Regions from separate parts of the Streptomyces sp. NPDC004134 genome, predicted to be linked through region 3. Evidence: riboswitches for the same ligand, from Rfam matches in the RefSeq annotation. Region 3 holds a riboswitch; each other region holds the start of a gene.

Region 1 (2,251 bases), on a different contig from region 3:
CGCCGCCGGGTCGGCCACCGCACCGGGCAGCCGGCGCGCCAGCTCCGCCGCCCGCGCGGCGTCGGCGGCGTGCAGCTCGACGTGGCCGCCGGTGACGCGGCGCTTCAGCTCCGCCGCGGTGCCCTCGGCGACGAGCCGGCCGCCGTCGAGCACCCCGATGCGGTCGGCGAGCCGGTCCGCCTCCTCCAGGTACTGGGTGGTGAGGAACACGGTGGTGCCCTCGGCGACGAGTTCGCGGACGACGTCCCACAACTCGCGGCGGCTGCGCGGGTCGAGTCCCGTGGTCGGCTCGTCGAGGAAGATCAGCCGCGGTCCCGGCACCAGGGTCATCGCCAGGTCCAGCCGCCGCTTCATGCCGCCGGAGTACGTCGCGGCCCGCCGGTCGGCGGCGTCGGCGAGGCCGAAGCGGGCGAGCAGCCCCGCGGTGACGGCGGTGGCGCGGTGGCGTTCGAGGTGACCGAGGTCGGCCATGAGGCGCAGGTTCTCGCGGCCGGTGAGCAGCCCGTCGACGGCGGAGAACTGGCCGGTGACGCCGATCGCCGCGCGCACCCGGGCGGGCGCGCGGCGGATGTCGTGGCCGGCGACCCGCGCGGTGCCGGCGTCGGCGGCGAGGAGGGTGGTGAGGATGCGGACGGTGGTGGTCTTGCCGGCGCCGTTGGGGCCGAGCAGGGCGTAGACGGTGCCTGCGGGCACGGTGAGGCCGACGCCGGCGAGGACCTCGCGGCCGCCGTACGCCTTGCGCAGTCCCGCGGCCTCGACGGCGGGGGTTCTCGTGGTCATGGCGCCATGCTCGGAGGTTGACCCTGCGTCGGGGTCAAGGGCGGCGGCCCGTTCCGCTGCCGGAGGGGCGGCCTACACTGGCCCGTGCAGCCGGTTCGCCCCGTCCGCCAGGCGGTGGCGTCGCAAGAGGGAACCCGGTGGGAATCCGGGACTGCCCCGCAGCGGTGAGCGGGAACGACCGCCGTCATACGCACTGGATCCGGCGGATCCGGGAAGCGACGGCCATTAGGCGCCCGTGCGCGCGAGTGCGCGTACGGACCTGCCCGCGAGTCCGAAGACCTGCCCGCTGCCCGTGCGCGGGTCCTCCGTGCGCGGACATCCCGGTGACCTCGAGGGCGGGTCGGCGCACGTGACGTACCAGGCAGGCATGCGGAAATCCGCCGCGCAGGACCGGCGGCCACGCGCCGCGCTGCCTTCTTCGCGTTTGTCTCCCCCTCTCCTTCCGGTCCCGGGATCTCAGGGATCCATCTCGCGAAGGAGATCTCCGTGACAGCGAAGTCCGCAGCCGCGGCGGCACGGGCGACCGTGTACGGCTACCCCCGGCAGGGCCACCACCGGGAGCTGAAGAAGGCGGTCGAGGGCTACTGGAAGGGCCGGGTCACCGCCGGCGAACTCCGCGCCACCGCCGCGGAGCTGCGCCGCGCCACCTGGCGGGAGCTGGCCGGCGCCGGCGTCCACGAGGTGCCGACCGGCGACTTCTCGTACTACGACCACGTGCTCGACACCACCGTCATGGTCGGCGCGATCCCCGGCCGCCACCGCGCCGCCGTCGCGGCCGACCCGCTCGCCGGCTACTTCGCCATGGCCCGCGGCACGCAGGACGCGGCGCCGCTGGAGATGACGAAGTGGTTCGACACCAACTACCACTACCTCGTCCCCGAGCTGGGCCCGGACACCGTCTTCACCGCCGACGCGGCCAAGCAGACGGCCGAGTTGACCGAGGCGCTGGCGCTCGGTCCTGACGCGGCGCGGCCCGTGCTGGTCGGGCCCGTGACGTACCTGCTGCTCGCCAAGCCCGCGCCCGGCGCGCCCGCGGACTTCGAGCCGCTGTCGCTGCTGGACCGGCTGCTGCCGGTGTACGCGGAGGTGCTGGCCGATCTGCGCGCGGCCGGCGCCGCGTGGGTGCAGCTCGACGAGCCGGCGCTCGTCCAGGACCGTACGCCCGCGGAACTCGCCGCCGCCGAGCGCGCCTACCGCGACCTCGGCGCCCGCGCCGACCGCCCCGCGCTCCTCGTCGCCTCGTACTTCGGCCGCCTCGGCGACGCCCTCCCCGTGCTCGCCAAGGCGCCGGTCGAGGGCCTGGCGCTGGACTTCACCGGCGCCGCCGCCGACCAGCTCGACGCGCTGGCCGCCGTCGGCGGGCTGCCCGGCAAGCGGCTCGTCGCGGGCGTCGTGGACGGCCGCAACGTGTGGGCCTGCGATCTGGAACGGGCGCTCGCCACCCTCGGCACCCTCCTCGGGCTCGCCGACC
Region 2 (2,251 bases), on a different contig from region 3:
GGCGCCCGAGGAGATGCCGAGCAGCATGGGGTCGGCGAGCGGATTCCGTACGAGCGCCTGGAGCGCCATCCCGCACACCGCGAGCCCCGCCCCGACCGCCCCGGCGAGCAGCACGCGCGGGAGGCGCACGTCCCACACGATGGTCTCGCGCACGGGCGTCCAGCCGGGGTCCGCGAGGGCGGGGTGGAGGCGGTGCAGGAGGATGCCCCAGACCTGGCCGGCGGGGACGCGCACGGAGCCGAGGGCGACGGCGGCGGTGGCGGAGACCAGCAGCAGGCCGAGGAGGAGGACGAGCAGGGCGGGAAAGGGCAGCGCCCGGGCCCTCGTCACCGGAAGCGGTCCGGATGGAGCTGGCGGGCCAGCGAGTCGACGGCCTCCGGGACCCGGACGCCGAGGACGGTCGAGGACAGCGGGAGCACCGCGAAGCGCTCGTTCCGTATCGCCGGGACGTCCTTGAGCGCCGGATGGGAGAGCAGGAACCGCTTCTTGTCGGCGACGGACTGGTCGCCGTAGTCGTAGATGACGACCACGTCCGGTGCCCGGGCGGCGACCTGCTCGAACGACACGTCGCCGAAGGTCTTGCCGACGTCGGCGAAGACGTTGGCGCCGCCGGCCAGTTCGATGATCTCGTTGCCGATCCCGCCGCCGCCCGCGGTGAACGCGGTCTTGTCCCCGCTGTCGTAGACGAAGACCTCCGCCGCCTGTGCCCCGGCGACCGCCTCCCGCACGCCGTCGAGCGTCCCGTGCAGCCCGGCGAGCAGCTTCTCCGCCCGCCGCGGGACGCCGAACACCTCGGCGACGGTGCGTATCTCGCGGTCCATGAGGTCCACCGTCACCGGCGGGTCCGCACACTCCTCCAGGCTGAGGTAGGAGTCGATGCCGGCCCCGGCGAGCGCGTCGCGGCCGCGGCCCTCCTCGAAGGTGCTGGCGAACCCGCCGTAGACGAAGTCGGGTTCCGCGGCGAGGAGCGTCTCGTACGAGGGGTACTCGCCGGCGATCACCTCGATGCCGTCGTACGCCTCGCGGTAGGCGGGCAGGATCTCGTCGTCGAGATAGCCGGTGCCGACCATGGACTTCTCCAGCCCGAGGGCGAGCATGATCTCGGTGACGTGCTGGTTGAGGGTCACGGCCCGCTCGGGGGGCCGCTCGTAGACGGTCTCGACCCCGCAGTTGCCGACGGTCACGGGAAACCCGGGCGGCGACTCCCCCTCCGCCCGCCCGTCGTCCCGCGCGGGCCCCCCGCAGGCGGCGAGGAGCAACAGGGAAAGGGGAACGACCACACGCAGCGACCGCACCGGGCCGCGCAGCAGGGCACGCACGACGGCGCACGCTCCTCTCCGGGGAAATCCGCCCCAGATCCGCCGAGGAGGCGACGACGTGAGTCTCCTGGCTCTCGGTTCGCCGCCGGCCCCTGGCCTTCCCACCCCCGCGGGGGCAGTGGCCTGTTCGGAGCCGGCTCACCGATCACAGTGGCGGGACCGCACCGGATTCACACCGGCTTCCTCGTTCCGCCGTCGCCTTTGGAGGCGCCATCATCGCAGACGAACCCCCCTCCGGGGGAGGGCGCGTGACGTGCACGACAGGCACCCCGGAGCCACCCGCCGCCACCTGACCGGCGGGCGGCGGCCCGTTAAGGTGTAACGCATGGAATCGATGAGCGGCCCTTACGAGATACGGGCCGGGGTGCCCTCCGTCGCGGACTTCCGGCGGTTGCGGACCGGGGCCGGGCTGTCGGACAAGGCGGCCGAGGCGGCTGCCGCCGGGTTGCCGCACACCTGGTACGGGGTCGTCGTGTACCACCGCGGGGTGCCCGTGGGGATGGGGCGGGTCGTGGGGGACGGGGGGACCGTGTTCCAGGTGGTGGACATGTGCGTGCTGCCCGACCACCAGGGGCAGGGGCTCGGGAAGCAGATCATGGCGGCGCTCGTCGCCGAGCTGGACCGGCGGGCGCCCGCCACCGCGTACGTGTCGCTCGTCGCCGACGGGCCCGCGCGGTTCCTGTACGAGAAGTTCGGCTTCGCCGACGTCGCCGGGCACGGCTCCGTCGGCATGTACCGCGCGGGCTGAGCAGCCGCGACGCCCGCCCCGCGCCTCGTACGGCCATACGATAGGCGCATGCCGGAGCGCGACACCGCCCCCTCGCCCACCCCCGCCGTCCACCGTCACGAGTGGACCCCCGACCGGGAGCAGCTCGAAGCCGCGAGCACGGTGTTCTCGCTGCTCGCCGACGCGACGCGGCTGCACCTGCTGT
Region 3 (2,251 bases):
AACACCACGGTCGACGGGGTGCTGTCGGCGGTCTTCGCGCTGCTGGTGATCGTCGTGATCCTGGACGCGGCCCGGGTGTGCGTGAAGTCGCTGCGCAACCCGGAGTCCGTCGTGAGCCACGAGGAGCCGTACCACGAGTCGTCGTACGTCGCACCGGCGCAACTGATCGCGACCAAGGAGGAGAAGCAGGAGCTGGCCGCGGCCGGGCTGGGCAGCGGCGGCGGGTTCAAGGCGGGCGCAGGACCGGGCGCAGGCGGCGGTGCGCGGGACGGAGGCGGGTCGTGACCGGGACGGCGGCGCTGGCTTCGGCCGGGCGCAAGGTCTGGTGGTACGTCCGCGAGGTGATCGGCGACACGGCGTACGAGCGCTACGTCGAGCACCTGCGCGGGCACGACCCCGAGGCGAAGGTGCCCACCCGGCGCGAGTTCGAGCGGATGCGCACGGACGCGGGCGACGACCCGCGGAAGGGCTTCCGCTGCTGCTGAGCGCGGCACGGCGGAGACTGCAGGTGTACGGGCCGCCGCCCCCGGCTTCCGGGGGCGGCGGCCCGTTGTCGGTGGCGCAGGGCAGACTCGGGGGCATGGACTTCACGGTGCGGCCGGTGCGGCCGGAGGAGTACGAGCGGGCGGGCGAGCTGGTCGCCGAGGCGTATCTGGCGGACGGGCTGCTGACGTTCGGCGCGGACGACGAGTATGTGCACGAGCTGCGGGACGTGCGCCGCCGGGCGGCGGCGGAGCGGGCCGAGGTGCTGGTCGCGGTCGAGGGGGACGCCCACGCGGTCGGCGGGGACGTGCTGGGCAGTGTGACGTTCGTGACGGCGGGGTCGCCGTTCGCGGAGCTGAGCGGCCCGGGCGAGGGCGAGTTCCGGATGCTGGCGGTGGCCCGCGAGGCGCGCGGCCGGGGCGTGGGCGAGGCGCTCGTACGGGCCTGTCTGGACCGCTCCCGGGAGCTGGGCGCGGACCGGGTGGTGCTGTCCAGCACCCCGGACATGGCCACGGCCCACCGGCTGTACGAGCGGCTGGGGTTCGTCCGCACCCCGGCGCGGGACTGGCTGCCGCTGCCGGGTCTGCCGCTCTGGGCCTTCGTCGCGGACCTCTGACGCCCGACCGACACGCGACACAACATATAGGGGTGCTCCCCTGACGAGCTACTAGATGTATGCTCGTCCTAGCTGCCGACGCAGGGGAATCCGGTGGAACTCCGGAGCTGTCCCGCAACGGTAAGCGATGTACGGGCATGCCTGCCACGCGCCGGCGGTCCGTATGTCGTGAGCCCGAAAACCTCCGGCAGCGATCGATGACGTCCGGGTCTCGTGGATTGGGCTCGCGGACGCACACGGGGTTGCCTCGACGGATTCGGCATGCCCGCCTGCGCCCGTACCGCAGCCTCTCCCGCGCGGCCCCGCCGAACGAGGGAGAGCAGCATCTTGACGATCGCACCACCGGCCGCGCCCACGGAGCCCGCCTCCGCCACCCCCCGCGCCGGCGACGGCCCGGCCGCCGCGCTCACCCGCACCCTCGCCGAGCTGACCGCCGACCTGCCCGCCACCGACCCCGCCAGGGTCGCCGCCGACGCGCTGCGCGGCCTCCCCCAGAGCGCGCAGGGCGCGCGTGGGCGGCACCCCCACCCGGGCTCCCGCGAGGCGGAGTTGCGGGAGCTGGCCACCGCGGCCGCGGCGGCGCTCATCGCCGAGGAGCCGGAGTACTCGAAGCTGGCCGCCCGGCTGCTGACCCGGGCCGTCGCCGAGGAGGCCGCCGGCCAGGGCGCCACGAGCTTCTCGGCCGCGATCGCCGTGGGCCACCGCGAGGGCATCGTCGCCGACGCCACCGCCGCGTTCGTACGGCGGCACGCCGCCCGCCTCGACGCCCTGGTCGACGAGGCCGTCGCCGAGGGCCGCGACGACCTGTTCGGCTACTTCGGACTGCGTACGGTCTCCACCCGCTACCTGCTGCGCCACCCCACCGAGCGCGCCGTCATCGAGACCGCCCAGCACTTCTTCCTGCGCGTCGCCTGCGGGCTGGCCGCCGGCGACTCCGACGCCGCGGTGGCCGAAGTCGCGGAGCTGTACGGGCTGATGAGCCGCCTCGGCTACCTGCCCTCCTCCCCCACCCTCTTCAATTCCGGCACCCGCCACCCGCAGATGTCGTCCTGCTACCTGCTGGACTCCCCGCTCGACGAGCTGGACTCGATCTACGAGCGCTACCACCAGGTCGCCCGGCTCTCCAAGCACTCCGGCGGCATCGGCATCCCC

The links. Region 3 has a riboswitch for cobalamin ahead of ACFYVJ_RS17975 (ribonucleoside-diphosphate reductase subunit alpha). Riboswitches for the same ligand answer to the same signal wherever they lie in the genome.
Region 1: another riboswitch for cobalamin. It lies ahead of metE (5-methyltetrahydropteroyltriglutamate--homocysteine S-methyltransferase); the one in region 3 lies ahead of ACFYVJ_RS17975 (ribonucleoside-diphosphate reductase subunit alpha).
Region 2: another riboswitch for cobalamin. It lies ahead of ACFYVJ_RS30945 (ABC transporter substrate-binding protein); the one in region 3 lies ahead of ACFYVJ_RS17975 (ribonucleoside-diphosphate reductase subunit alpha).

What each region holds. Positions count from the first base shown of each region.
Region 1 covers NZ_JBIAMS010000005.1:4,606-6,856, forward strand. The annotation lists gene ACFYVJ_RS08815 (ABC transporter ATP-binding protein) at 1-780, opposite strand, end outside; cobalamin riboswitch at 905-1,061, shown strand; gene metE (5-methyltetrahydropteroyltriglutamate--homocysteine S-methyltransferase) at 1,267-2,251, shown strand, end outside.
Region 2 covers NZ_JBIAMS010000033.1:10,113-12,363, forward strand. The annotation lists gene ACFYVJ_RS30940 (FecCD family ABC transporter permease) at 1-330, opposite strand, end outside; gene ACFYVJ_RS30945 (ABC transporter substrate-binding protein) at 327-1,184, opposite strand; cobalamin riboswitch at 1,359-1,550, opposite strand; gene ACFYVJ_RS30950 (GNAT family N-acetyltransferase) at 1,645-2,067, shown strand; gene ACFYVJ_RS30955 (ArsR/SmtB family transcription factor) at 2,116-2,251, shown strand, end outside.
Region 3 covers NZ_JBIAMS010000013.1:50,529-52,779, forward strand. The annotation lists gene ACFYVJ_RS17960 (carbon starvation CstA family protein) at 1-285, shown strand, start outside; gene ACFYVJ_RS17965 (YbdD/YjiX family protein) at 282-485, shown strand; gene ACFYVJ_RS17970 (GNAT family N-acetyltransferase) at 581-1,099, shown strand; cobalamin riboswitch at 1,158-1,304, shown strand; gene ACFYVJ_RS17975 (ribonucleoside-diphosphate reductase subunit alpha) at 1,427-2,251, shown strand, end outside.